One region of the Paenibacillus sp. JCM 9796 genome, then DNA from elsewhere that is predicted to be linked to it. Evidence: a T-box and tRNA genes for the amino acid it is inferred to sense, from the RefSeq annotation. Region 1 holds a T-box; the other holds one or more tRNA genes.
The links. The T-box of region 1 lies ahead of tyrS (tyrosine--tRNA ligase). A T-box ahead of a tRNA ligase gene usually reads a tRNA of that ligase, here a tRNA-Tyr.
Positions count from the first base shown of each region.

Region 2: it encodes a tRNA-Tyr, which carries the amino acid that the T-box ahead of tyrS (tyrosine--tRNA ligase) is inferred to sense. The anticodon was not compared.

Region 1 covers NZ_AP043723.1:4,960,900-4,975,519, reverse strand. The annotation lists gene ACZ439_RS23910 (Fpa/YlaN family protein) at 1-168, opposite strand, end outside; gene ACZ439_RS23905 (HPr family phosphocarrier protein) at 315-563, opposite strand; gene ACZ439_RS23900 (aminopeptidase) at 661-1,779, opposite strand; gene ACZ439_RS23895 (TVP38/TMEM64 family protein) at 1,802-2,407, opposite strand; gene rpsD (30S ribosomal protein S4) at 2,772-3,371, shown strand; gene tyrS (tyrosine--tRNA ligase) at 3,488-4,744, opposite strand; T-box leader at 4,804-5,069, opposite strand; gene ACZ439_RS23880 (transglycosylase domain-containing protein) at 5,255-8,380, shown strand; gene ACZ439_RS23875 (type 1 glutamine amidotransferase) at 8,539-9,237, shown strand; gene acsA (acetate--CoA ligase) at 9,307-11,031, opposite strand; gene ACZ439_RS23865 (GNAT family N-acetyltransferase) at 11,176-11,808, shown strand; gene ACZ439_RS23860 (acetoin utilization protein AcuC) at 11,824-13,002, shown strand; gene ACZ439_RS23855 (DUF5050 domain-containing protein) at 13,710-14,620, shown strand, end outside.
Region 2 covers NZ_AP043723.1:3,644,564-3,659,183, reverse strand. The annotation lists gene ACZ439_RS17740 (response regulator) at 1-581, opposite strand, end outside; gene ACZ439_RS17735 (HAMP domain-containing sensor histidine kinase) at 562-1,638, opposite strand; gene liaF (cell wall-active antibiotics response protein LiaF) at 1,654-2,304, opposite strand; gene ACZ439_RS17725 (PspA/IM30 family protein) at 2,453-3,151, opposite strand; gene ACZ439_RS17720 (PspC domain-containing protein) at 3,154-3,681, opposite strand; gene ACZ439_RS17715 (PspA/IM30 family protein) at 3,678-4,358, opposite strand; gene ACZ439_RS17710 (LiaF transmembrane domain-containing protein) at 4,401-4,703, opposite strand; gene ACZ439_RS17705 (GNAT family N-acetyltransferase) at 4,897-6,084, opposite strand; gene ACZ439_RS17700 (pyruvate, water dikinase regulatory protein) at 6,807-7,613, opposite strand; gene ACZ439_RS17695 (helix-turn-helix transcriptional regulator) at 7,646-8,266, opposite strand; gene glpX (class II fructose-bisphosphatase) at 8,506-9,489, shown strand; gene ACZ439_RS17685 (sulfite exporter TauE/SafE family protein) at 9,553-10,371, shown strand; gene ACZ439_RS17680 (polysaccharide deacetylase family protein) at 10,439-11,512, shown strand; tRNA gene ACZ439_RS17675 (tRNA-Leu) at 11,572-11,651, opposite strand; tRNA gene ACZ439_RS17670 (tRNA-Arg) at 11,655-11,731, opposite strand; tRNA gene ACZ439_RS17665 (tRNA-Leu) at 11,752-11,840, opposite strand; tRNA gene ACZ439_RS17660 (tRNA-Cys) at 11,848-11,921, opposite strand; tRNA gene ACZ439_RS17655 (tRNA-Gly) at 11,937-12,011, opposite strand; tRNA gene ACZ439_RS17650 (tRNA-Gln) at 12,022-12,093, opposite strand; tRNA gene ACZ439_RS17645 (tRNA-His) at 12,111-12,186, opposite strand; tRNA gene ACZ439_RS17640 (tRNA-Trp) at 12,202-12,275, opposite strand; tRNA gene ACZ439_RS17635 (tRNA-Tyr) at 12,283-12,368, opposite strand; tRNA gene ACZ439_RS17630 (tRNA-Thr) at 12,380-12,455, opposite strand; tRNA gene ACZ439_RS17625 (tRNA-Phe) at 12,460-12,535, opposite strand; tRNA gene ACZ439_RS17620 (tRNA-Asp) at 12,568-12,644, opposite strand; tRNA gene ACZ439_RS17615 (tRNA-Met) at 12,689-12,765, opposite strand; tRNA gene ACZ439_RS17610 (tRNA-Val) at 12,787-12,862, opposite strand; tRNA gene ACZ439_RS17605 (tRNA-Glu) at 12,867-12,941, opposite strand; tRNA gene ACZ439_RS17600 (tRNA-Ser) at 12,968-13,056, opposite strand; tRNA gene ACZ439_RS17595 (tRNA-Asn) at 13,060-13,135, opposite strand; rRNA gene ACZ439_RS17590 (23S ribosomal RNA) at 13,222-14,620, opposite strand, start outside.

The DNA.
Region 1 (14,620 bases):
CCGGGACAGCCCGTAGATCTGCGTATCTAAGACCTCTTCGTACAGAGGACATTTGCGTGTGGTCAAGTTTTCCATCTGTACTTCGATCAGCTTCTCGATCTTATCCGCATCTTCCTGAAGAAGAAGCAGCGCTTTCTGCGATAAGCTGAGCAGCACATCCGACGACATGGCGCTCCCCCCTGTGATCCCCGTTATGAATCTAATTAATAGCTTGTATATTTATATTAGTCGAAATCGAACCATTACACAAGTGCAACTCCATAGAAAAAGGCATTTTCGCTTTATGCGAAAACGCCCCCTACGACTAAACCTTATTATTCTTGAATGCTGTTGATGCTCAAGCCGTGTTTCTCGAACACTTCGGCCATAGCTTGCTTGGCTTCTTCAGCATCCGGACCGTGCACGTGCAGGTCGTATTTGCTCGAAGTCAAGAGCGTTGTAAACAAACCAAGGATACTTTTAACGTCGATGTACTTATTCTCATATTGGAGAACAATCGAAGATCTGAATTTGTTGGCGGTTTGCGAAATCTCCACAATAGCTGCGTTGTTTGCGTTCGGCATAAAAATCCCTCCATGTGTTGATGAGACGGTCGTAATAAATCGCTTAGTTAATGATACATTGGAAGAGAATAACATGCAACTAGATTTTTCGGCGTATTTACTTCAACCGTTCCGGATTTAATCCTTCCAGTTCCGGAACGACGAATCGTCCGTCCTTGCGGATGAGCCGGTCGTCGAAATAAATTTCGCCGCCCCCGAATTCAGGGCGCTGAATCAGCACCAAATCCCAATGAACGGACGAGCGGTTGCCGTTATCCGCCTGCTCGTAAGCTTGGCCCGGCGTAAAGTGAAGGCTGCCGTCGATCTTCTCGTCGAATAGCGTATCCTTCATCGGGTACAAAATATACGGGTTAAAGCCAAGGCTGAACTCGCCGATATAACGCGCCCCTTCATCGGTGTCCAGAATCTCGTTCAGCCGTTTCGTGTCGCTCGCGGTCGCTTCGATAATTCGGCCGTTCTCGAAGCGGAACGTAATATTGTCGAATGTAATGCCCGAGCTCACGGACGGTGTGTTATAGGCGATAACGCCATTGACGGAATCGCGCACCGGCGCCGTGTACAGCTCTCCGTCCGGGATATTGCGGCGTCCGCAGCATTTGACCGATCCGATGCCCTTGATCGAGAACGAGATGTCGGTCGCGCCCGGTCCGACGATCCGTACGCGGTCTGTCCTGTTCATTAATTCCTGCAGCGGGTCCATCGCCGCGGACATTGCGGAATAATCCAGGTTGCATACATCGAAATAAAAGTCCTCAAACCGCGACGTGCTCATATTGGCAAGCTGGGCCATCGAAGCGTTCGGGTAACGAAGCACAACCCATCGCGTTCGTTTCACACGCTGCTCCAAATGTACCGGCTTCTGATACAGCTGCTTGTACAGCTTCATCTTGTCTTCCGGCACATCGGACTGCTCGTTCACGTTCTCACCTGCGCGTATGGCGACATAGCAGTCCATATCTTCCATACGCTTCAAATCGAGGGCCGCCCAGTGCTCAAGCTGTTTCTCCGTGATGCCCTTCAGCACGGACGCCCGAACGGCGGGATCGATCAATTCCACGTACGGATATCCGCCGCGGACGTACACTTCTTCGACCAGGCATCGGACCAGCTCGCGCTCGGAGCCGATCATTTCGATCAAAACCTTCTCGCCAGGCTTCACATCGAGCGAATATTGCACAATATTGCGCGCCAACGTATGTAAGCGAGGATCTCGCATCGTTCTTCTCTCCTTTATCGCGTTAAACTTTTTTGCCGGACTTGCCGACAGGTTCGGCTCGCGTCCATTTCTTTTTGTAATAACTTCCCACGGCAAGCATAACCGCCAAGAGAATGAGGAGTACAAGTAACCTCCCTTTATGTTGCCCAAAATGCAGCAAATCGTGCCCAATCAGCGATTCCATAAATACCATCGGCGCTTTGCCGATCAGGGTGCCGATAATGAAATGACGGGTACGTACTTTCATAACCGCGGCGCCCAAATTGATCGCGAAGGAAGGCAGCACCGGGATGATGCGGCTGCCTGCAATAAACCATAGTCCGTACCGTTTCAGCTTCTCGTTAAATTTGTCCAGATAGCTGTATTTGGCAAGCTTGCGCTGCACCCATGTTCTGCCCAGGTTTTTGGCGACCCAATAAGCGATAACCGCACCTAAACAGGCAAACACGTAGTTGACAATGAAGCCCATCCAGAAGCCGAACAAGAGCACGTTAACCCCGGCGACAACGATAAACGGGATAAAAGGCACCAGCGTCTGCACCAGTACGAGCAGCGCTCCTCCGATATGGCCGATCCAGCCTAACGAGTCCAAAGCATCCGATATGTGCTGGACATTCCAATGGCCCAAAGGTTGTCCCTCCCTTCTCACATTCTATTATTGTATCAAAATAAGCAAACATACACGAGCTTTAAGCAGCGGTGATCTTTATTCGAAAATATTACCCGATCCGTGCCGCCTCCACTTGACACAGCCTACTTCAATCTTATAAAATTAGAAGTCGAGAATAAGCGTGATCCCTCACGGGCTTCATGTTTATGGTGGAAGGCGTGTCACCCTCTAAAGATTTCGTTACCGACAGGACCGCGGCTGGTTTTTCTTGTCGATAGCTCCGGTGATCTTTCGGAGCGTAGCAGCGGAATCGGGCACGATCTTCACGCGTTTGTTCCAAGCTTAACTCAACTATATTAAGGTTAAAGGAGTTCATCCTACAATGTCACGTTACACAGGTCCTAAATTTAAATTAAGCCGCCGCCTCGGCATCTCCTTGAGCGGTACCGGCAAAGAATTGAAACGCCCTTTCCCTCCAGGTCAACACGGCCCTGGACAACGTAAGAAACTGTCCGGTTACGGCGTACAATTGCAAGAAAAACAAAAGCTTCGTCACATGTACGGTTTGAACGAGAAGCAATTCCGCAACTTGTTCGACAAAGCTTCCAAGCTGCAAGGTATCGCGGGTGAAAACTTCATGTTCTTGCTCGAAAGCCGTTTGGACAACCTCGTATACCGTTTGGGTCTGTCCAACACCCGTGCAGGCGCTCGTCAGCTCGTCGCTCACGGCCACATTACCGTTAACGGCAAAAAAGTGGACATTCCTTCTTACATCGTTAGCACCGGCGACGTGATCGGTCTTCGCGAAAGAAGCCGCAACCTGTCCGCCGTCAAAGAAGCTTTGGCGAACCGCAACTACTTGCCGGGTTACCTGGAGTTCAACGAAGCCGCCCTGGAAGGTAAATACATTCGTCTTCCTGAGCGCGCCGAGCTTGCCCAAGAAATTGACGAAAAACAAATCGTCGAGTTCTACAGCCGTTAATCCTACATCACACCGAACTGTTCCTTCCGGGAACAGTTCTTTTTTTTCATTTCCACATAAAGAAATACCTCCGCCCCGCTCGCCATAAAGCGCTTCGGGCACGGAGGTATTTGTATTTATCCCAGCTTAATCCGGGCGAATTTGCGCTTGCCGACCTGTACAATGTCGCCATCGGCCGGGGTGAGCTCGGCATTCGGGTCGTCAACCTTCTGCTCGTTGATCTTCACAGCGCCCTGCTGCACGCTGCGGCGCGCCTCGCTGCCGGACGTCTGCAGACCGAGCGTCACCAGCAGCTTCGCCGCGCGGATGACGCCGTTATCGAGCGCCTCCGCAGGCAGCGTCACGTCTTCGATATCATCCGGCAGCGCGCGCTGCTGGAAGACCGTGACGAAGTGGTGCTGCGCCTCATCGGCGGCTTGCTGGCCGTGGTACATCCGCACGAACGTATGCGCCAGGCGCATTTTGGCATCGCGCGGATGAACGGAACCGTCCTCCAGCCCGCTGCGCAGCCGGGCGAGCTCTTCGTTCGACATGTCCGTCGCCAGCTCGTAATATTTAGCCATCAGCTCATCGGGCACTGACATCGCCTTCCCGTAAATTTCGTTCGGCTCTTCGTCGATGCCGATGTAGTTGCCGAGGCTCTTACTCATTTTGTTAACGCCGTCAAGTCCTTCGAGCAGCGGATTCATGATGGCGACCTGGGCAGCCACGCCATATTCCTTTTGCAGCGTACGGCCCATCAACAGGTTGAACTTCTGATCGGTACCGCCGAGCTCGATGTCGCTTTTGAGCGCAACCGAATCGTAGCCTTGCATAAGCGGATAGAAAAACTCGTGAATATGAATCGGCAATCCGGAGCCGTACCGCTTGGAGAAATCATCGCGCTCGAGCATCCGGGCGACCGTCACTTTAGCCGACAATTGCACGACATCGGCGAAATTCAACGGACCAAGCCACTCCGAATTGTAATACAGGTTCGTTTTCGACTTGTCGAGAATTTTATAGATTTGCTTCTGATACGTTTCCGCGTTGCGCTTCACGTCTTCTTCGGTCAGCTGCTTCCGCGTCTCCGACTTGCCGGTCGGGTCGCCGATCCGCCCGGTGAAGTCCCCGATGATGAGCTGTACCTGATGGCCCAGCTCCTGGAATTGACGCAGCTTATGCAGCACCACCGTGTGCCCGACATGAATGTCCGGGGCCGACGGGTCGAGCCCGAGTTTAACGTTTAACGGCTTGCCGGTCGCGACCGAGTCGATCACCTTATTTCTCAATTCGTCCTCCGGTACGATCTCAACGACGCCGCGGCGAATCGTCTCCAGTTGACGATTCACCTCCTCTTGCTGCGCGGACGAAAGTTCCTCCCATTTTGCCATAACGACTGATTCCTCCTAAGAAATAAACTGAACACATAGAAAAAAAGCCTTCTCTTCCACAAAGGGACGAGAAGGCTCTGCTCGCGGTACCACCCTAATTAAAGTCAGGCTCTCAAGATCTGCGCCTGAACTTTCACTTCATCTGAATAACGGGGGTCCCCCGATCGGAAGCTACTGGCTCATCGATGGCTCACAACCAACATGAAGCGTTCCCCTCCGCTGCTCCGGACCGTAATTCGATCAAAGACGAGTACCGGTTCGCACCTACCACCGGCTCTCTGGGAGCTTCGTTCCTTGGCCTACTGCTGTCCATCCTGGCATTTGTCCGTATACAATTACCGATTATTTAACCATACAACGGCGGCATTGTCAAACGGGTTCGCCCCGTTTCTCTCATCCAAACGTCATGGAACAGTCATGAAAGCGATACCGCCGCGCGGTGTTCAGCTTGACGCTTTATGCTATAATGAACTAGGAATGTTTTTCTAGATCAGGAGGAACCCGGTTTACATGGAGACGGAGAACAAGACTAGATCTTACAAAACAATAGTACGCGCGACCGGTAAATACACGGTACTGACGATCAAATGGCTTTTCATTACGGGCGTTATTGCCGGTTTTCTGGCCGGCGGCGCCGCATTCGGATATGTAACCGCACTCGTGAAGGACGACCCTGTACGCGATAAAGAAACGATGCTCAAGCAAATGAACGACGACGCCTTGACCGGCTTTGTTTACTTCCGGGACGATACGGTCGTCGGCCAGCTGCGCACCGAGGAAGACCGGCAGCTCGCCAGCATGAGCGACATTCCTCAGGTCGTGCTGGATGCCGTTTTTGCGATCGAAGATAACAATTTCTACGAGCATATGGGGATCGATATTACCGGGACCGCCCGCGCAGTAGTCCAGAAGCTGCTGAATCAGGATGTGCAAACCGGGGGAAGCACGATTACGCAGCAGCTTGCCCGGCGCGTATTCCTGTCGCTCGACAAAGCGGACAGCCGGAAGGCGAAAGAAATTTTTCTCGCCATGCGCCTGGAACGACTGATGTCGAAAGACGAAATATTACTTGCTTATCTGAACAAAATCCCTTACGGCAACGGCTCGTCCGGCTACAATGCCTATGGAATCAAGGCTGCGGCCAAAGGGATTTTTAATATCGAGGATTTAAACAAGCTGAACTTGGCGCAAGCCGCCTACTTGGCCGGACTTCCACAGCTGCCAAGCAACTATTCGGCGTTCAACAGCCAGGGCATCTTCGACGGCGCCGCCTTCAAGCGCGCCGTGCAACGTCAGCAGTTGGTGCTTCGCCGCATGCTGGAGGAAGGCAAGATCACCCAGCAGCAGCACGACGAGGCGCTTGCCTTCGATTTAAAGGGTTCGCTCGCCGAACGGGTGAAGAAAGCTTACTCCACTTACCCGTTCTTGATGATCGAAGTGGAGAAGGAAGCGGCGAAAGCGCTGTTGAAGGCGGAGAAGCCGGATCTCGACCCGGAGAAAAACCCGGAAACGTACAACGAAGCTCTGAAGAGCATGCAGGCGCAGCTCAGCCGCGGCGGTTACCACGTCTATACGACGATCGACAAAGATATTTACGAAGAGATGCGTTCCATCGCCCAGAACGAAAAAAACTTCACCCCGGATGACAAGGTGAAGGGGATCGAGCAGGTCGGGGCCGTTATGATCGATAACAAAACCGGAGCGATCCTGAGCATGCTGGAAGGACGGGATTTCTTCAAGGAGCAGTTGAACCACGCGACGCAAGCCTATCGCCAGCCGGGCTCCACCATGAAGCCGATCGCAGCCTTCCTGCCGGCCCTTGAGAAGGGAGCCATTCAGCCGGCTTCCGTCATCGACGACGTGCCGATCATTTTGAAGGACGGCACGAAGGTCGGCTATCACATACCGGAAAACTGGGATGACGGATATCACGGCTTGATCACGGCCCGTACGGCATTAAACCAGTCGTACAACATTCCTGCCATCAAGCTGTTCACCGAAACCGTGGGCATCAAAGAAGCTTGGGCGTTCGCAAGCAAGCTCGGCATCCGTTCCATAACCCCGGACGATTACGTCGCGCAGACGGGCGTTATCGGCGGTTTAAAATACGGCGTATCCGTCAAAGAGCTGACCAACGCTTACGCCACGATAGGCAATGAGGGCGTCTTTAACGAGGCGTTCATGATTCGTAAAATTACCGATTCGAACAACCAGATCATCTATGAGCACGAGAGTAAACCGACAACCGTCTTCTCTCAAGAAACGGCGTACTTGATGACAGATATGATGCGTACCGTCATTACTTCCGGAACGGCAACCGACTTGATGAGCAAGTACAAAAGTTACGGTAAAATTCCGATTGTCGGTAAAACCGGTTCCACCCAGGACGACGCGGACGCTTGGTTTATGGGATATACGCCGGATATTACGCTGGGCGTATGGGCCGGATATGAACTGCCGATCCATAAGCTGAGCAAGAAAACCGGCGGTACGAACCGCGCCAAGAACGTGTGGGCGATGGCCATGAATGCGGCGATCGAGAAACATCCGGAGTTGTTCCCGACCAAGCAATTCAAGCGCCCGCCGAACATCGTCGAAATGACCGTGTCGAGCTTATCCGGCAAACTGCCGAGCGAAGCCGTTTCGGCGGCCGGCAAGCTGACCACCGACATTTTCAACAAGAAATTCGTGCCGACCGATGAAGATAATGTCATGGTGAAGCTTCCGATCATTACCTACAACGGGTTGAACTACATAGCGCAACCATCTACACCGGCGGAGTTCGTGCAGGAGAAGACGGTGATCAAACGCGAAAAGTCGTTAAATCAGCTGTTCAAAGAAATCGGGGAAATTATGAGCCGGATGCCGCAAGACCGCAAGCGCAGCATCGATTTCTACAAGCCTAGAGACTTTGACGAGGACGCCCCGTCGGAAACCGATCCGAGAACCGACGACGGCAAACCGCCGGTGCCGCCGACAACCGTTGTCGCCACCCACTCCGGCGAAACAAGCGTCATCACGTTCCAAGCGAGCGAAAGCGCGGATACGGTCGGATACCGGTTGTACCGTTCTACCAATAACGGCAATTATCAAAGGGTCGCGGGGAAAGTCGTCCTCGCCGGAGCGGAGACGAAATTCACCGACCACATCGCTCCGGGACTGCACGGCTACTATGTCACCGCGGTCGATGTGGCGGGTCACGAATCGCCGCCGAGCAAGGCCGCCTTCACGGACGGCACAGCGATGGAACTGCTCTTCCTGAATCCGGATAGCGGCGACCCGCTTGCTTCAACAGAAGGCGCAAAACCAGGCGAGTCAGGCGAATCGAAGCCCGGCAGCACGAACGGGGCTACCGCAGCCAAAACAGCTCCCGCCGCTCCTTCCGGTCTAGCCGCCAAGTCGACCGGCGGCGGTATCGAGTTAAACTGGAAAGCGAACGCCGATAAAGACAAAGTAAAATCGTACACCGTATATTACAACGAGAAGGAAGACGGAAAGTTCGAGAAAATCGGCACGGTTACTGGAGCCACCCAGTTCCGCTATTATGCCGTATCGTTCGATGGGTTTTATCGCATCACGGCAACCAATGAATACGGCGAGTCTAAGCCTTCAGCGACCGTGAAGTATGTGAAATAGTGCAAAAAAACGTCCGGCAGCCGGACGTTTTTTTGCACCCATTCCCCTCACTTATAACGTTAGGTAAATTGACAGACACCTCACTCCCCTACTACAATAAGACTAAAACCTGCAATCATCTGTTAAGCGATGAACGTTCGGTTTTCGGGAGGGTTCATATGCATATTGTACTGCTTAAGCATTTCGCGTTCGACGACGCTTCGGTTATACTCGCTTGGGCGGAGCAAGAAGGCTGTCAGACGACTGTGTTGTTCCCGCCTGACGGGATCGCGCTGCCCCGTATGGACGATTTTGACTGGCTCATCATTCTTGAGGGGCCGATGAGCGCCTACGACAAGGAGGACTGGCTGCAGCAAGAGAAGCGATTCATCCGTTCGGCCGTTGATCACGGTAAACACGTGTTAGGTATTTGCTTGGGAGCCCAAATGCTGGCTGAGGCGCTCGGCGGCAAGGTGTATCGGAACGAACAGAAGGAGATCGGATGGCATCCCGTGACCCGTACGCGCGCTGCACACCGTTTATTCGAAGATGTGCCTGCCTCCTTTCACTCGTTTCATTGGCATGGGGATTGCTTCGACTTACCGGAGGGCGCGCTGTCCCTCGCCTATTCGGATGCTTGCAGGCATCAAGCCTTCGCCTACGGGGAGCGGGTGCTTGGGCTGCAGTTCCATTTGGAGACAACGCCTTCCTGCCTGGCCATGATGCTCGACCGTTGGCAAGACGAGCTGAGCGATGCCCCGTTCATTCAAACGGCAGACCGCATTCGTCAAGAAGCACACCGCAGTGAGGAGTCGTTCCGCATCCTGCGGCACATTCTCGACCGTTTCGCGGCCATTCGCACGATAGCTAACCGATAGCCCCCAATGCGGATGCAAATAAAAAAAGACAGCGGACTCTCAGGCCCGCTGTCTTTCTTTTTGTTCGAATTAATCTTCAATCGTCGACAGGTCGCCTGTCGGCAAGTTCAGCTCCCATGCTTTCAACACGCGGCGCATGATTTTGCCGCTGCGGGTTTTGGGCAGTTTGTCTTTGAATTCAATCTCGCGCGGAGCGGCGTGAGCGGACAATCCTTCTTTGACGAATTTGGAGATGTCGGCTTTCAATTCGTCGGAAGGCGTATACCCTTCGCGCAGCGCGATGAACGCTTTGATAATTTCCCCGCGCATCGCATCCGGCTTCCCGATAACGCCCGCTTCGGCTACCGCCGGATGTTCCACCAGCTTGCTCTCCACCTCGAACGGACCCACGCGCTCGCCCGCCGTGTTAATGACGTCGTCGATCCGGCCTTGGAACCAGAAGTATCCGTCCGCGTCCATATAAGCGGAATCCCCGGAGATGTACCAGCCGGCAATACGGAAGTATTCTTCGAACTTCGCCGGGTTCTTCCAGATTTTGCGCATCATGGAAGGCCAAGGCGTCTTAATGGCCAAGTTGCCCATCCGGTATGGAGGCAGCTCGTTGCCCGCATCGTCGATGATCGCCGCTTCTATGCCCGGCAGCGGTTTGCCCATGGAGCCCGGGCGAATCGTCATCGCCGGATAATTGCAGATCAATTGGGCGCCGGTCTCGGTCATCCACCAAGTGTCGTGAATACGCTGACCGTATACTTTAAGCCCCCAACGGACGACCTCGGGATTCAACGGCTCGCCGACGCTCAGTACGTGACGCAGCGAGGACAAGTCGAATTGTTTCACGGCTTCGTCGCCGGCGCCCATCAGCATGCGGAACGCGGTGGGCGCGCTATACCAGACGGATACTTTATAACGTTGAATCGTATTGTACCAATCTTGCGGGCTGAAGCGTCCGCCGCGGATCACATTCGTCGCGCCGTTCAGCCACGGAGCGAAAATGCCGTACGACGTTCCCGTCACCCAGCCTGGATCGGCCGTACACCAGTACACGTCCTGTTCCTGCAAATCGAGCACGACGCGGCCCGTATAATAGTGCTGAATCATTGCGTTATGGACGTGATAGACGCCTTTGGGCTTGCCCGTGGAACCGGAGGTGTAATGAATGAGCAGCCCGTCTTCACGGTCTACCCACTCAAGCTCCAATTCTTCGGAAGCGGCAGCCATCTCTTTGTGGAAATCTACTTGCCCTTCGCCCAATTGCAAGTCTTGGCCGACCAAAATGACATGCTTCAAATTCGGAAGCTGATCCACCGGTACGCGCGAAAGCTGAGACGGAGTAGTAACGATCGCCACAGCCTCGCTATCCTCCAGACGATCCCGGACAGCCGTTTCCATGAAAGCTTCGAACAACGGTCCGACGATCGCCCCTATTTTAATCGACCCGAGCAAAGCGAAATACAATTCCGGCGTTCTCGGCATAAAGATGAACACCCGATCGCCCTTCCCCACGCCCAGCTTGCGCAGAACGTTGCCGAAGCGGTTGGATTGGAGCTTCATGTCGTGATAGGTGTACTGCTCGTCGCGGCGATCGTCGCTGTAATACAACGCCACTTTATTTTTTCGTTCGGAGTTCGCATGGCGGTCAATGGCTTCGTGGGCCATGTTGACTTTGCCCGTTTGGGCCCAGCTAAACGTCTGTTCGATCGTTTCCCAGCTAAAACCGGCACGTTCTTCTTCGTAATTTTTCATATTCGAAGTTGTTGCTACAGGTGCAATGCTTTCTACACTTGCTTGATCCATGCCACTTACCTCCCGAAATTATCCGTATTTATTTATATAAAACGCTTTCATTAGACATCTGATATTATACCACAACATCTTTCTATTCGCCTATTTATTTGTTATGCTTAACAGAGAATGTCGGAGGGGAGAAACCGCTCACAAATGGAACACCTTAAAATCTATCACTCCTTTACTATCCCGTATCAGGACACGGAAATCGTCGTTGAAGGCCCTGTATCTCCCGAGCGTCTGCGGGGCTATTCGATGCATCCGGACCTCGATGCGTTTCGCCGTCCGAAGGAACAGTTCGTGGCCCTGGTGGAGATCGCGGAGCTTCCGGAAGGACGTATTATTCTGGCCCGCCATGCGGAGCAGATCGTCGGGTACGTCACGTTCCATTACCCGGACGAACTGGAACGATGGTCGGAAGGCGGAATGAAAGACCTGATTGAGCTGGGAGCCATTGAAGTGGCCGACGATTACCGCGGTATCGGCCTCGGCAAGAAAATGATCCGGCTCGCCTTCGAGGACGAACAATTGGAGAATGTCATTACCTTTACGACCGAGTATTATTGGCACTGGGATTTGGAGAAAAGCGGGCTTACCGTGTGGCAATATCGCGACATGATGGAGAAGTTGATGAAAAGTGTCGACATGGTCTGGTATGCAACCGACGACCCGGAAATCTGTTCTCACCCGGCTAACTGCTTGATGGTGCGTATCGGCAAAAACGTACCGCTGTCCTCCGTCGAGAAATTCGATCGGGTCCGTTTCCGGCAGCGGTTCATGTACTGATGGGGGCGCAAGAGGATGAAACCGAATGCCATATTTATTTACAATGAGCGGGAAACCGCGTACCGTTTTAATGATAGTCACCCTTTTAATCAAAAAAGACTGCATCTGACCGTCGATTTGTTGAAAAAATCGGGCACTTTGCCCGCTTCCTGTATACGCATGCCGGCTTCCGCCGATGAAGGGCTGCTGCGGCTCATCCATTCGCAAGAATATATCGACGCAGTCAAAGGTCTAAGCGCGGCTGCTCCGGCGCCGCAGTGGCTGGATAAAGCAAGCATGTACGGCCTCGATACGGAAGACACGCCGTTCTTCCCGAACATGCACGACATCACGCTCGGTGTCGTGGGCGGGTCGATTCACGCCGTCGATGCGGTCATGTCCGGGGCATCGCTGCATGCCCTGCATCTGGGCGGCGGGCTGCATCATGCGCTACCGAGCAAGGGCGCCGGATTTTGCGTCTATAACGACGCGGCCGTAGCGATCGCTCACGCTAAGGCGGCTTACGGTGCCAGGGTGTTGTACATCGACACCGACGTGCATCACGGCGACGGCGTGCAGTGGTGCTTTTATACCGATCCTGACGTATGTACGTTTTCGATTCATGAAACGGGCAAGTATTTGTTTCCGGGCACCGGAGCGGCGAACGAACGTGGAGACGGTTCCGGCTTCGGCACTTCCGTAAACGTTCCCATGGAACCGTTTACGGAAGACGAATCGTGGCTTGAATGCTTCGAAGAGGTGCTGAATCGCACGATCGCCCAGTTCAAGCCCGACCTGATCGTGTCGCAGCACGGCTGCGACGCCCATGCGTACGACCCGCTCGCCCACATTCATTGCAGCATGGAAATTTTCCGTGCGATGCCGCGAATCATCCACGGCCTGGCCCACACCTATTGCGGTGGACGCTGGGTTGCGCTTGGCGGAGGCGGTTACGATATTTGGCGGGTGGTGCCGCGCGCCTGGAGCTTGCTGTGGCTGGAGATGAGCGACCATCCACTGCGGGACCGGCTTCTAGCGGAGCCCTCCCTCACCCTGCCGAAAGCTTGGATTGACGCATGGCAGCCGCTGAGTGAAGAAGTCCTCCCACACACGTGGCTCGACCCTGTAGACACCTGGGAACCGATGCCGCGCCGTGCAGAAATCGAAGCCAAGAATCGCCAAACGGTGGAAGTGTCAACGCTTTATTTAGCTTAGCTCGAGGACGCAGCCCTAGCGAATGCACGTGAGATATCCTTTTTTCTGAACTAACTGGCCATTATGCGTAACAACTTTTTCTTAATAATAAACGTGAACAAGGTGGGGTAGTTATTGCAAAAGATCTTAGCATTACTACGATTTTTGGCTGGCATACTATGCTTAATCCTTGGCGTTTATGGTTACATGTGGTGGAATACGCTTTTGAAAGAGAGCGGAGGACCCGATCAAGGCAGTGGGATTATAATGGTCGTACCGAATTTCATTGCCATGTTTTTAGTTGTCATCGGATTAGTTTCCTTAAGTCAAGGAATGATTAGACTACTAAAAAAAGGCGTCACGTGACAGATACTTCTGCGGAAATCTAATGGAGCCTAAAAAGACTTCTATAAAGTATTTGTGGTATCTGGTACGATATTTAGGAGGATTTGGCCACCTATAGGCGTATCTCTAACAGAAATGAGGCGCTCCATATTTTTGGCACTGTGCACTTGATGATAATTCAACCTGCCGAAATGGCAGGTTTTTTTGCGTACATTTGAACTTGGAGAAAAATTCGAGTGGCTGGAGAAGCCGTATATCCGGGTAAAAAAGTAAACCACCTATTTTACGGCGGTCCGCAACATTCCAGGTCGGCGCAGCGTTTATTGGTTTAGATCTGAAATATTAAGGATTCAACTACTTTTATCCAAAGGAAGAGAGCCATGATGTCAACACGATTAAAACGCAGTTTGAGCGCTTTGCTCGTCGGAATCACGGTTACGTGTACGTTCCCCCCTCTTGGCGCGGATGCCGCGGCCCCTGCCCTTCAGGCAACCGTCCCTTCATTTCCCGTCACCGTTAGCGGCACCGTACTCGATGTCACGCACGCCGCCTACCCGCTGCTGCTATATCGGGATATCACTTATTTCCCGATGACCTGGAACAACACAACGGCGCTAGGGTTATCCGTCGCCTGGGATCCGGTTAACGGCTTGTCGCTAAGCAAGAAAGCCGGCTGTGAGCCGGTCCGTCAAGATTTGACTGCCGTGCGTAATGATAAGACGAAGCAGGAACCGGTTATGTTGGCGCCGTTTCCCGTTACCGTGAACGGTCAGAAAGTCGATAACGCGCAGGAGCCTTACCCCGTTCTGCTGTACCGAAACATGACCTATTTCCCCATGACATGGCGCTTCACCCACGACGCGTTCGGCTGGACGACGAGCTGGACGACCGGCCAAGGCTTCGGCCTTCAAGCTTGCGGCAGCGGAGCCGACGTACAAGCGAAACAAGCCGACGCGCTCAACCTTGCCAATGGCGGACAGTTAGCCGTACAGGGCGACTGGCTCTACATGAACCCCGCTCAGCAATACAGCGGACCGAATCAGCTTGTCAAAAAGCGCATGGACGGGTCCGGCGAGGTCAAGCTGGCCGATGACAACGCAAGGTACATCCAGCTTGCGGACGATTGGATCTATTACACGTCCTCAAGCCCCGACATGAAACAAATGGACGGTATTCTGAAAATTAAACCTGACGGATCTCAGCGCACCGTCATTTCTGCGGCTCCCACGAACCGGATGTGGGTAGCCGGTGAGCGGATTTACTACACCCGTCTCGCCTTCAAAGCCATGGAAGG
Region 2 (14,620 bases), 1.3 Mb from region 1:
GCGAGTATATTCGTCACATGAAACTTCACCGTTTTCACGCCGATGAACAGCTCGTCTGCGACATCCTGGTTCGATTTGCCCGAAGCGATCAGCCGCAGCACTTCCATCTCGCGATCGGTCAGCTCCTCGTGCGGCATCGCCGCCTGCTTCGGCTGCCGGAACCGGTTCATCAGTTTGGAAGCGACTTGTGATTCAAGCACCGACTGCCCTTTAACGGCCGACCGGATAGCTTGGGCGATTTCTGCCGCGCGCGACGTTTTGAGCAAATAGCTGAACGCTCCCGCTTCTATGACCGGATAAATTTTCTCGTCGTCGATAAAGCTCGTCAGCACGATCACTTTACAATCCGGGTGCTGCTCCAGCAGACGGCGCGTCGTTTCGATCCCGTCCATCCCGTCCATCACCAAATCCATCAGCACCACATCAGGACGGTATTCGAGCGCCAGCCGAATGCCTTCCTGACCGCTGCTTGCCTCGCCCACCACCTCGATATCGTCTTCCGTACCGAGCACGGCCGCTAGCCCGATCCGCACCATCTCATGGTCGTCGACTAGCAGCACTTTAATCGTCGTCTCTTCCATTCTGAGTCCCTCCCTCCGCCATAATCGGAATTCTGATCTCGATCCGCGTGCCTTTGCCCGGCGCCGTCAATAAATTCATCGAGCCGCCGATTTCGTTCACGCGTTCATTCATCGTAACTATACCATAGGACGCTTGCTTCCTCATATCCAAATCGAAGCCGACGCCATTATCCCGGATCAGCAGCCGCACCGCATCGGCGGAAGGCTGCGTGAGCCGTACTTCAAGCTTCGTCGCCTTCGAGTGGCGCAGCGCATTCGACATCGCTTCCTGGGCGATCCGGAACAGATGGTCCTCGATGCCCTTGGGCAGCTTAATATCGTCCGACAGCTCCCAATCCATCTCCATCGGCACTTTCGCCGCGAGCTCCTGCATCAGCTCGACCAGTCCCTCCGACAAGCGCTTGCCCTCCAGGTGAACGGGCCGCAAATGCAGCAGCAGCGCGCGCATCTCCGATTGGGCAACCGACGCCATCTCTTCAATAAGATGGATCTGCCGCTGCGCTTTGTCGAAATCTTTATCCAGCGTCCGCCCGACCGCCGTCGCCGTCATCGAGATTGCGAACAGCTGCTGGCTGACCGCATCGTGCAGTTCGCGTGCCAGCCTCTGCCTTTCCTCGACGATAGCCGAATATTTAGCCTTTTGCGCCAATTGGGCGTTGTTGTTGGACAGCCGCTGCAGCGAAGAGACCTGCTCTTCCCATTTCTTCGTTATTTGATTAAGCTGCTCCCCGAGGCGTCCGATCTCGTCCTCGCCTAACTGCGGCACCGCGCGGCTCAAGTTTCCTTTTTCCAGCAGCAGCATCACTTCCCGAAGCTGTTCGAGCCTGCGGTTGATACGCGTAGAGTACCACAGCCCGTAAGAGCCGCCGAGGATGATCGTAATGGAGATCAACGTCAAACTGAGGCTCACGCCTTCTTTCCACGACTCAAAAGGACGAATATACCCGTTCGCCTGGAGAAAGTACACGATAACGGCAAACAAAATAAGGCTGAGCCCGATGGACTCCGCCATACTTCGCCATATCATGTTGGTCAGACGTTTCTCATGTCCGTCCATGCCGCTTCCTCCACGCTACACGATTTTGATATCGATATCCGCAATGACATAAGACATTTCGATCTTCACTTGACGATCCGCCGTCCAATAGTTCGGCGACTGCCATACGAGCTTGTTCAGCACGCCCGCTTCCTTATCATACCCGATGCTCGTTTGACCGAAAAGCACAGAAGCCGTCACGGATACCCCGACATCCTCCGGCACGATGAAATCGATGTCCCCGATCACGCCCTGCAGGACGATGGTCGTCTCCTTCTGCTCGGGTATCGCATACGTCAAATCCATATGAATCTCGCCAAGCACGTTCCAAATCGACATATCGCGCAGCATCCAGGGATCTCGGCCCCAACGAATGCTGTCGATGATGCTTTGCTTCCGGTAATGACGATCGTCCCGGTCTATCTTTCGTGATTTGTGATAAAAAAATCCTAGAGAAATCAGCACGACCGCAATCACGAGCGGCATATTTCCGCCCAAGAGCAGCAGCAGGCCGATAATCATCAGCACATACCCTTTGCGCCCGGTTCCCGAACGAACTTTATACACGCCGAATAACAGTAAAAAGAGGGCGACCACCGTGATGAAGCTCATGTGATCGTGCGCCAACAAAAAAATGCCCGCTCCGATCAAAACGAGTGCGATATTGCGGTTTCGTTTACGGTACATGTGCGCCGCCCCCTTTCGTCGGTCTAGTTGATAGCGTGAAACAAAAGCCATAGCGGCTGCATAATGGCCCTCCATGGCTTTTGCCCTACCTAGCATATCATAACTGCCGGGTTCGCTCCACTAGCATTTTCACGGCTGCTGCGAATGCTTATTTAGGCTCGGAAGAAATTTTTTCTTTCAGAAGGTTCAACTGCTCGTCGAGCTTTTGCTGTTTCGCCGGATCGACGTTCGCGCCAAGACCGTAAGCCGAACCCGTATAAGAGGCCGTGCCGACAAAAGGCTTGCGTGCGATCTCCGCCTCCACTTCGAGCGTCATGATTTTCTCTTCCATGCGGCGGAAGCCCTTCACGGCACTGCCGCCTTCGATAACGTTGTTCGCCGTCACTTCGGCCATTTGCTTCTTAGCCTTGGCCAGCTGTGCGCGGGAAATCAGCTCGCTGCGCTTGTTGCGCATTTGATAGAACGAATCTTTCATTTCATGCAGCTGTTGTACCAGCTCGGCCGCTTGCCCCTTGGCCTGCTCATGCAGCTCGGTGTATTCGGTAATTTTCCCTTCGTGATACAGCTTTTGCTCGAGTGCTTGGCGTGCCGCCAGCTCCTGATCGTTCTTGAGCGCTTCCTTCGCTTGCGCTTCGAATTGCGCCGTCAGACGAACCGCTTCATCCAGACGTTCCTTCAGCTTACGTTCACTGGCGATTTGACGGGCGACCGTCACTTCGGCCTGTGCGATTTCCTCTTCCATGTCGCGGATATATTGGTTCAGCATAATGATCGGATCTTCGACCTTATCCAACAGCTCGTGCAGCGACGCTTTCGTCATATCTTTAATTCTGGAAAATACTCCCATGATTATATCTCTCCTTTAGTTTGGTTTTGTTGTTGTTTTTCGTATTGCGCGACTTTGGCGCGGAGTTCTTCAATTTCTTTCCACATCGCTTTTTTCTCGATGTCTTTCATCATATCGTCAAGGTCGCTGCCGGCCGTGCCCGCCGCTTGCGCTTGGCTTGCCGCATACTCGGCTTCGTAACCTCCCGCTTGCTGCGGGCTGCCCCAGCCGTAACGCTGCGCTTTACGGTAGTGCCTCTCGGCGCGCTTCCAATCTTTCCAGCTGCAGAATTGATGATCCCACTTGCCGCCATACGGATTCGCCCCTCCGCCGTAGCCGGGACCTGGACCGTGAGGCCCGCCGTGCCAAGGCTCGCTCGGGATCACCAGCGCCGCCAATACATAGATGCCGATGACGACTCCGCCGGAGAACAGCGTCGTGATGACCACCAGGAGACGAAGCAGCGTCGCATCGAATCCCAGCGTTTCTGCAAGACCTCCGCATAAGCCGGTAATCTTACGATCGGTTCGGGAACGGTATAATTTCGTCATGGTCGATTCCAGCCCTCCTGTTGCAGTTTACTGCGAAGTTTTGCGAGTTCTTGGTCCAGCGCTTGCGAAGCGGCGCCGCTGGCGGCAGTCCATGCGTCACGGACATGGCCGCGAACCTCGCGAAGCGTTCTCGCCGTCAGTTCCATGTCGGATACGCGCTCTTCCAATCGTTCGAACATGCGTGGCGACGGTCCTGCGCCCATCGAACGCATTCGTTCGTTCATGCGCTGCTGCAGCCGGACAGATTCCAGTCTGGCGATATAATAGCTCCGTTTCGATGCGATTTCATCGAAATCGGCTTTTAATTGCTGCACTTGCTCCTCGAGCTCGACGATGCCCAGTTTGCTTTGCTCATACAAGGCTTTGTACTGCGCCGCTTTCTCTTCCTGCGCCATCTTCTCCTGCAGCGCCATCCGGGCGACTTCATCCTCGCCGGCACGCAGCGCCAGCATCGCTTGCTGCTCGCGGCGCTCCTTCAGCTGCTCGGCTGCCGCGTACTGATGGCGGAGCGACGCGGCGTGGCTTAAACATTGCTGCAGCAGCTTCTCCGATTCGCGGATCTGCTCCGACTGCGAAGCCAAATATTTATCGATCAAGCGAACCGGGTCTTCCGAATTTTCCAGCATCTCATTGAAATGGGCGACCGTGATGTCACGGAATCGTTTGCCTAAACTCATGCTTCGTTCAACCACCTTTTCTTCTAGGATTCGTTATGTGTGTTAGTAAACCGATTTTTTGCAGCGCAGCATCGAGACACCGTAACCGATCAATCCGATCGCCACCAGCAATCCGATCAATCCGGACAGCTTGCCGAGCAGAATCAAACCGCCGATACCGATCAAGATCCAGCCGATAATGCTCTTACCGTTCTTCAGTCCGACGAATCCGAGGCCGACCATAGCTGCGGGGAATAGGATGCTCATGACATGATGCCCGATGTGAAAACCCGTCTTGTTCAGCAGGATCAGCGCTCCGAAGAAAATCAACAGCACCGCGAGTCCGGTATGTTTATTCATTCTCATGAATTCGTTTCACCGCCTTTCGTTTGTTTCTCGTTTGCTTATGTCTTTATTCTAGGGAAAAACCGCTCCACCCAAAACGAACCAGCGGCGGGTTTTGAAACTCGACTAAAGTCCAGTGAACTGCCCGACTGGCGGATTCGGCAGCCGCAACTAAAAAACCTCAGCATCCCCAATAAGGGTGCTGAGGTTTCATTTAAAAGTTATCCGCCAAATACACCGGGCGCGGCGGAATAAGCCGTTCCAGCGTTTCCACCGCTTCCGCCGTGCCCTGCAGCCTGCCGATCTCATGCAATAAGGCCGGGCGCCGGTAACCGAGCATCAGCACAGCCAGCGTTTGAATGCTGCAGGACGCGAACGGGAGGCATCCTGACGACGCGCTGTCCGCTTCCCGCACGACAGCCGTCCCGGACTCGTCCACAGAGAGCCGCCACACCCCGTTGTTCCACGCGGCATGCGTGTCCTCGACGCGCAGCAGCAGTGTGCTTTCCACACCGGAGGCGAACGGAAATTTTGCCAAAAACGCGGGCACATCGACGATTCTGGCCATAAATGTAGGCGAGAGCTCCTGCTTGATGCGCGGATGGTCGAGCAGGAACGCCAGATCGTCCTCGGCCGGAGCTGACAGCGTGAGACGATCGATCATCGAATCGTGATCGGCCAGAAACCGCCATAGCGCCGTCCGAGCTTGGTGATCGAGATATACAAGCTCGTGCACCTTCAATACCCGCTCCTTCACCTGATACATCACATATCCTGCAGCACGCCCCGAAGAGTCGTAGTACACGGCTGCCGTCCCCGGCTTATTTCGGAATACGCGATACTCCCACCAGCCCTCCTCCCGGACCAGCATCCCGTTGTATCGCTCGGCATAGGCTGTGTACACCGGCTCCAACAGCTCACGCTGCCCGCCGGTACGTACGATCTTCCCTGTGCCGGCCGGCCAATGGGGGAGCAGCGCCGCCGGGATATCGTATATTTTCTGCTCCGCGCACATTTCCCAGCCGAACTTCCGGTAGAAAGGGAATTGAAACGGGTATAGGAACGACAGTGTCTGTCCCTGTTCCTTCATGGTCATCAACGCATGCGCCAGCAGCTTCGTCACAAGCCCGCCCCGCCGGTACTCCGGCCAAGTGGCAACGCCTGCGATGCCGCCCAGGGCGAATTTCTTGCCATGCATCCAGGTTTCGAAGCCGTGGATCGTCAGCTTGGCCGCCAAGCGGCCATCCACATAAGCGCCCCACAGCTCCTCGGTGCGCATCAAAGCTTCGCGATGATAACGGTCTTCCTCTGTCAGTACATACTGAAAAGCGAAAGCAGACAAATCCATCGACTCTTGAAACTGCTCCTTGGGGATATTGCGAATCACCGGCTGTTCACTCATCGCACAACTACCTTTCTTTTCCTCGTGGTCTCTACTTTTTAACCCGGCTGCAAAAAACGCATTCCAGTCCGGCTGATTGCCTCGCGGCCGAGCGTTCTCCCGCTTGCTGTACGTTCGGTCCATCCGTTTCATGCAATCTTGAAAACTCATTTTCTCGTTTAATCGAGGCAATCCTCATATACTTGCGTCTTACGTATGCGCCTAAGTAAAAGACAAAAGACATGCTGCTGCCATTGTAACCCAGAATATCGGGAAATTCCATGTTTCTACCATGAATAAAATGCTAGTCAATTGGATGTAAGTCAGTAGCAGCGAGCTTTGCGCGAGCATCTCCGGCCCTGTTCTCCCGCGGAATTAACTGCTTTTTTCCTGTCTCGGTCATAAGTCCATACCAAAATTATATAAAGGCCATATAGTATAATATGACTTCTGAAAGGGGGATGTCACATGAGCGCAGTCGGATTTTTTACAACAACTGGTGTAATTCTTGTATTGTTCATCTTGCTCGTAATCGTTTTACGTGCACTCATCATCTAATCTCTTAATGCCGAAAAACCCCCTGTAAAGCTACTAAGTAGCTTTCAGGGGGTTTTTCATGTATAAGGGCCACCCTCCGATTTGCGGCATGCGGCGTCCCGTCGGCTTATGAGTTCGCTTGTCGCTCAAGAGCGCCTTCGAAGCATGCAAAAAGGCTCGGACCTTCACGGTCCAAGCCTTCGGAATTAATTTAAATAACCCATAATAATGCCCGCTGTTTCCTCGATTGCCTTATCGGTCACATTAATGATCAGACTGCCCACTTGCTTCATTAGCGTTTGCGCGTATTGCAGTTCCTCATCGATCCGTTCCATCGTCGCATACTTCGCTCCGAACGGCAGGCCGACCGCCTTCAGCCGCTCAGTCCGAATCTTGTACAACTTCTCGGCGTCCATCGTGAGTCCGACGATCCGGCTGCCGGGAACGAGAAACAGCTCCTTGGGCGGCTTCACTTCCGGCACCAACGGTAAATTCGATACCTTGATGCCCTTATGCGCCAGAAAAATGCTCAGTGGCGTCTTCGATGTCCGCGAAACCCCGATCAGCACCAGGTTCGCCTTCAACAGCGAGCTTGTATCCCGGCCATCGTCGCACTTCACTGCAAACTCGACCGCTTCCACGCGGCGGAAATAATCCTCGTCGAGCCGGTGCAGCAGCCCCGGCTCTCGCTTCGGCGCGTCGTTGAACGTATCGACGAACGCTTCCATCATCGGCCCCATAATGTCCACGGCGCGTACGCCGAGCCGGAGCGCTTCTTCCTTCATCGTTTCCCTGAGCTCGGGCTGCACGAGCGTATACGCAATGAATCCGCCCCGATGCGCCGCTTCTTCGACGATGGCGCGCACTTCATCTTCCTTCTTAATATGGCCGATCCGCTTCGTCCTTACCTGATGAGCATCGAACTGCCGGATCGTCGCTCTGACGACGGCTTCTGCCGTTTCCCCAACCGAATCAGAGCAAATCGTAATTTCATAATGTTGTTCTTCCCTCATTCGGTTCCTTCTCCTTATTTTTCAGATCATGATTAGCGGTCTATGGCCAAATCCAGCAATATTTTCGTCATAATCGTTTTTGTCACGCGTCCTACTACTTCCCAACGGGTCCGCCCGCCCGCCTCTTCGCTTTTCACCGGCACGACCACCGGCAAGCTGTCGACTTGGTGGTGAATCATTTTGTTCGCCGCATCGATCACCGATTCCTCCGGCGTTACATGAATGACATTGGGCTCTCGCGTCATGACCATACTCACCGGCATGGAAGAAGCGCTGGCGTTGCCGAACGTAAATTTCAACAGATCCTTACGGGAAATGATGCCGGACAAACAACCGTCCTCCCCGACTACAATCAAGCTGCCGACATTCTCCAGAAACAACGCCACAACCGCATCGTGCACCGACGCCTGGTCCCGGACAACAACAGGAATCGCCTGAACGTCCCGCACTTTCAGCCCCAGCAGCTTGCGTGAAGCCTGTGATCCCGTATTCACCGATGAACCTGGCGTGTATCCGACCTTCGGCTTGGCGTCAACCAGCCCCAGCATAACAAGCAGCGCCAGGTCAGAGCGCAGCGTCGGTCGGCTTAACCCGAGCATTTCCGCTATTTGTTCGCCGGTAATCGGCGCATTCGCTTTCACTAATTCAACGATCTGTAATTGGCGCGCACTCAGTTCGATGACCGGTCCCTCCTTGTTTCGCCAGCTCTTATCCGCATCTTTTCCATATGATTGTATCAAAATTAGTCTCTTTCTCAAAGAACCGTTTTGAGTCTACGTCCTTATTGTCGCAATATTATCGCGCTTCTCGAATAATTATTGCGTACTATATAGTTATTCATTATACTATATTCAGATTAAATGTACCATTCATATTCAGGGAGTGAGAGCAGATGGAAAGAGAATTGGCATTGGAAATCGTTCGCGTCACCGAGCTCGCGGCGCTATCGGCGGCAAGCTGGATGGGCCGTGGAGATAAAAATCAGGCTGACGGCGCCGCTACGACGGCCATGCGCGCCATGTTCGATTCCGTTTCCATCCGTGGAACCGTCGTTATTGGTGAAGGGGAAATGGACGAAGCCCCGATGCTTTATATCGGAGAAGCAGTCGGCAACGGACAAGGACCGGAGGTCGACGTCGCGGTGGATCCGCTTGAGGGCACAGAGCTCGTTGCCAAAGGTTTAAACAACGCCTTGGCAGTCATCGCCATTGCGGGCAAGGGGCAGCTGCTTCACGCTCCGGATATGTATATGGAGAAGCTGGCCGTCGGACCGGCATTAGCCGGTAAATTAAGTCTCGACGATCCACTCGAGACAACCTTGGAACGCGCCGCCGACTTGTTAGGCAAGCCATTGAGCAATTTAACCGTCATGATCTTGGATCGTGATCGGCACCGTGAACGTATTCATACACTGCGCCGCGTTGGCGTGCGCATTAAATTTCTGAGCGACGGCGACGTCGCGGGAGCAATGGCACCTGCTCTGTCTGAATCGGGCATCGATTTGTACGTCGGTTCCGGAGGAGCTCCCGAGGGCGTGCTCGCCGCCGCTGCGCTGCGTTGTCTCGGTGGCGAGCTGATCGGCAGACTCATGCCGGGCAACGAGGAAGAAATCACCCGCTGCCGCGAGATGGGCATTGACGATCCGTACAAAATATTGAGCATGGACGATATGGTCGGTAACGGGGACGTTATCTTTGCGGCTACCGGCATTACCCCAGGCGAATTTCTAAGCGGCGTGCGCTATACGAACGATCACCGTGCGGAGACCCACTCGATCGTCATGCGAGCCAAAACGCGCACAATACGCTTCATTCAATCGAGTCACTACTTGCCGAACAAACAGTTGCTCAGCGATATTTTGAACGCCCAGGATTGAACTTCATCGTTTCTATGTTAATATTTATTTACATTAAATATTAACATGGAGGAAGGTTATCTCATGAGCTTTTTGTTTTTTACCGCCGTCGGCCTGATCGCAGCTACCTTCGGTAGCCTTGTCGGTCTCGGCGGCGGTATTATTATTGTGCCTGCACTCGTTTATTTAGGCCCATTGTTCGTCGGGCAGACGATATCCGTCTCCACGGCGGTCGGCACTTCGCTTGCCGTACTTATATTTACCGCGCTTTCTTCAACCTTAGCATTCTTGAAGCAGAAGCGCGTGGATTTTAGAAGCGGCTTGCTTTATTTCATGACATGCGGGCCCGCAGCCATGCTGGGCTCCTACGTGACGCAATTCGTTGATGCGCAATCGTTTCAGTTGTACTTCGGTTTCTTTATGATGTTCATGGCCATACTGCTCATCCTTCGTGATTATATCAAACCGATCAATGTCCGCTGGAGCGTTCAGCGCACTTACATAGATGCTTCAGGACAAACGTTCGAGTACGGTTACAGCCTGATTCCAGCACTGGCCATCGGCTCGGCCGTCGGCTTTATTTCAGGTCTGTTCGGAATCGGCGGAGGCTCGTTGTTCGTTCCGGCCATGGTACTCCTGTTTCGTTATCCGCCGCATGTCGCTACCGCCACTTCGATGTTCGTGATTTTGCTATCTTCGGTGATGGGCACCGTGACGAAGCTGAGTCTTGGAGAGGTGGACCTATGGATGGTCCTTTGCCTGGCTCCTACGGCGGTGCTCGGCGGTTGGTTAGGCGCTCAAATCGCCAGCCGTCTAAGCAGCAAGAAACTGCTATGGGTGCTACGCATCTCCTTCGTATTGATCGCTTCCAAAATGATCCTCGAAGGCCTCAACATCATCTAACAACACCGCATAATTCTCCTCCTCCTATCCAACACTAAGATAACTTTATGGATAAGGGGGAGGCACCGTGTATCCTCGTATAGGAATGAATCTCGCTTGGACGACGATGCTCAGCATCGCGTTGACGTCCTGTTCGGCACAACCCCATCCTCATACAACACCGCAAGCGTCCCCTTGGACAAGTCAAGGGAATTCAAAACAGGCCCAGGCGTCCAACGATACACCTTCAACACGAAATACGGGTTCCACATCGTCCCCCCATACACGAATCGAAAGCTTGACTCCGTCCATTCCCGACAAAGTCCCTGCTGCGCCCGTTAAGCCGACACCGGAAGTTCATACGGAAACCGTCCCGGCGCCTGCCCAGCAGCAGGTTGTCCCTAAGAAGGCAGCTAAGACGCAAGCTCCGCCAAAAACCGTATCCGCCAAAACCGGTAAACAGAAACAAACGAACCACACGACGGCTGCGGCGCAAAACCAGCGTCTAACGCTCTCTCAGCTTGTAAAAAAGTATCCCCAGCTTTTACGATTACGCGGTTCTTCGACCGGTAAAAAAGTCGCTCTTACCTTTGACGATGCGCCTGATCTTAAGTTTACCCCCCAAGTGCTCGATATTTTGAAAAAATATCACGTGCAGGCGACCTTCTTCATTGTCGGTTCACAAGCCGAGAAGCATCCGGAAGTCGTGAAACGCATCGTCAATGAAGGACATGTTATCGGCAATCATTCCTATTCGCATCCGCTGTTCACCAAACTGGACGAGCAATCCTTTCAGCATCAGATTCTGCAAACGCAAGACACCTTGCACAGCTTAATTGGCTACAGACCGAGACTAATCCGTCCACCCTACGGTGAAATCAGCGAGAATCAACTTCTATGGACTTCGGATCGTGGTTACCTTGTTGTCAATTGGAACGTTGATTCGATGGACTGGAAGCAATTAAATGAGCCTCAAGTGACTTCCAATATCTTGCATCACACCAAAGCCGGTTCAATCGTTCTTCAACATTCCGGGGGTGGCTCTACCCAAGATTTAAGCGGCACCGTTCGCGCATTGCCTCATGTTATCGAGAAGTTACAAGGCCAAGGTTATCGTCTTGTCACTTTACCGGAATTGCTTAACGTCCCGAAAGGAAAATAAAAGAAAAACACATATAAAAAAAAGCATAGAGAGCGAATAATTCGCTCTCTATGCTTTGATGCCGGTAGAGGGACTTGAACCCCCACGGTTTCCCTCACGATTTTGAGTCGCGCGCGTCTGCCAATTCCGCCATACCGGCTGGTGGCGTGCCCTAAGAGATTCGAACTCCTGACCTTTTGATTCGTAGTCAAACGCTCTATCCAGCTGAGCTAAGGGCACATAAAACAATTAGATTGGAGTGGTGCCGAAGACCAGACTTGAACTGGTACGGTAGTCACCTACCGCAGGATTTTAAGTCCTGTGCGTCTGCCGATTCCGCCACTCCGGCGTAAGATTGGAGGCGCCACCCAGACTCGAACTGGGGGTAAAGCTTTTGCAGAGCTCTGCCTTACCACTTGGCTATGGCGCCACACAGCTATAAAATTGGAGCGGAAGACGGGACTCGAACCCGCGACCCTCGCCTTGGCAAGGCGATGCTCTACCACTGAGCCACTTCCGCAAGAATGAAACTGGGGATCTAGGATTCGAACCTAGGCATGACGGAGTCAAAGTCCGTTGCCTTACCGCTTGGCTAATCCCCAATGTGAGTTTAGAAAAATGGGGCGATCGATGGGACTTGAACCCACGAATGCTGGAGCCACAGACCAGTGCGTTAACCCCTTCGCCACGACCGCCATATGAAATTTGTTTGGCAGGGGCAGCAGGAATCGAACCCACACCAAAGGTTTTGGAGACCTTTGTTCTACCTTTAAACTATGCCCCTATGAAAATGGTGGAGGCTGATGGATTCGAACCACCGAACTCGTCAGAGAACAGATTTACAGTCTGCTGCGTTTGGCCACTTCGCTAAGCCTCCATATGAAACTGTGGTGCCGCCGAGAGGACTTGAACCCCCAACCTACTGATTACAAGTCAGTTGCTCTACCAATTGAGCTACAGCGGCATAATGGTGGCTCGGGACGGAATCGAACCGCCGACACGAGGATTTTCAGTCCTCTGCTCTACCGACTGAGCTACCGAGCCTAACCTTACAAATCCATTCATAGTTTAAATAATGGCGGAGCCGACGGGATTCGAACCCGCGGTCTCCTGCGTGACAGGCAGGCATGTTAGGCCTCTACACCACGGCTCCACACTATGTATTCAATATCGAAGCTATGATCTCCGAGATGAATTTGGTTGCGGGGGCAGGATTTGAACCTGCGGCCTTCGGGTTATGAGCCCGACGAGCTACCGGGCTGCTCCACCCCGCGTCGTTAAACAAAAAGCAATTATGGTGGAGGCTGACGGGATCGAACCGCCGACCCTCTGCTTGTAAGGCAGATGCTCTCCCAGCTGAGCTAAGCCTCCATAATGGTGACCCGTAGGGGATTCGAACCCCTGTTACCTCCGTGAAAGGGAGGTGTCTTAACCCCTTGACCAACGGGCCTTGCGAATACTTATTCTGCAGTTCTACGGAGAGAGAGGGATTCGAACCCTCGAGACGCTTGTGACGCCTACACGATTTCCAATCGTGCTCCTTCGGCCAACTCGGACACCTCTCCATATGGCTCCCCGAACAGGACTCGAACCTGTGACAACTCGATTAACAGTCGAGTGCTCTACCAACTGAGCTATCGGGGAATATTACTTCAGAGCTTACGCCCTGAAAACTGGATACGAAACTCAGCATGCTGAATGCTTTGACTTCACTAAAGTGAAAGTCTTTTTTGGATAAGCCCTCGACCGATTAGTATTCGTCAGCTCCACACGTTGCCGCGCTTCCACCCCGAACCTATCAACCTCGTCGTCTACAAGGGGTCTTACTAATTGGGAAATCTCATCTTGAGGGGGGCTTCACGCTTAGATGCTTTCAGCGCTTATCCCGTCCGTACTTGGCTATCCAGCCGTGCTCCTGGCGGAACAACTGGTACACCAGCGGTACGTCCATCCCGGTCCTCTCGTACTAAGGACAGCTCCTCTCAAATTTCCTGCGCCCACGACAGATAGGGACCGAACTGTCTCACGACGTTCTGAACCCAGCTCGCGTACCGCTTTAATGGGCGAACAGCCCAACCCTTGGGACCTACTTCAGCCCCAGGATGCGATGAGCCGACATCGAGGTGCCAAACCTCCCCGTCGATGTGGACTCTTGGGGGAGATAAGCCTGTTATCCCCAGGGTAGCTTTTATCCGTTGAGCGATGGCCCTTCCATGCGGTACCACCGGATCACTAAGCCCGACTTTCGTCCCTGCTCGACCTGTTTGTCTCGCAGTCAAGCTCCCTTATGCCTTTGCACTCTTCGAATGATTTCCAACCATTCTGAGGGAACCTTGGGGCGCCTCCGTTACTCTTTAGGAGGCGACCGCCCCAGTCAAACTGCCCACCTGACACTGTCCCCGTACCGGTTCACGGTACCAGGTTAGAACTCCGATACGATCAGGGTGGTATCCCAACGGCGCCTCCACCCACGCTGGCGCGCAGGCTTCCCAGGCTCCCACCTATCCTGTACAGATCGTACCAAAGTCCAATATCAAGCTGCAGTAAAGCTCCATGGGGTCTTTCCGTCTTGTCGCGGGTAACCTGCATCTTCACAGGTATTAAAATTTCACCGGATCTCTCGTCGAGACAGCGCCCAAGTCGTTACGCCATTCGTGCGGGTCAGAATTTACCTGACAAGGAATTTCGCTACCTTAGGACCGTTATAGTTACGGCCGCCGTTTACTGGGGCTTCGGTTCACAGCTTCGGGTTACCCCTAACCGCTCCCCTTAACCTTCCAGCACCGGGCAGGCGTCAGCCCGTATACTTCGCCTTGCGGCTTCGCACAGACCTGTGTTTTTGCTAAACAGTCGCTTGGGCCTTTTCACTGCGGCCCCCTCGGGCTATTCACCCTACCGAGGCACCCCTTCTCCCGAAGTTACGGGGTCATTTTGCCGAGTTCCTTAACGAGAGTTCTTCCGAGCGCCTTAGCATGCTCTGCTCGCCTACCTGTGTCGGTTTGCGGTACGGGCACCTTCTCCCTGGCTAGAGGCTTTTCTTGGCAGCCTGAACTCATGACCTTCGGTACTTAAATTTCCCTCCCCATCACAGCCCAGCCTTACGGTGTGCGGATTTGCCTGCACACCAGC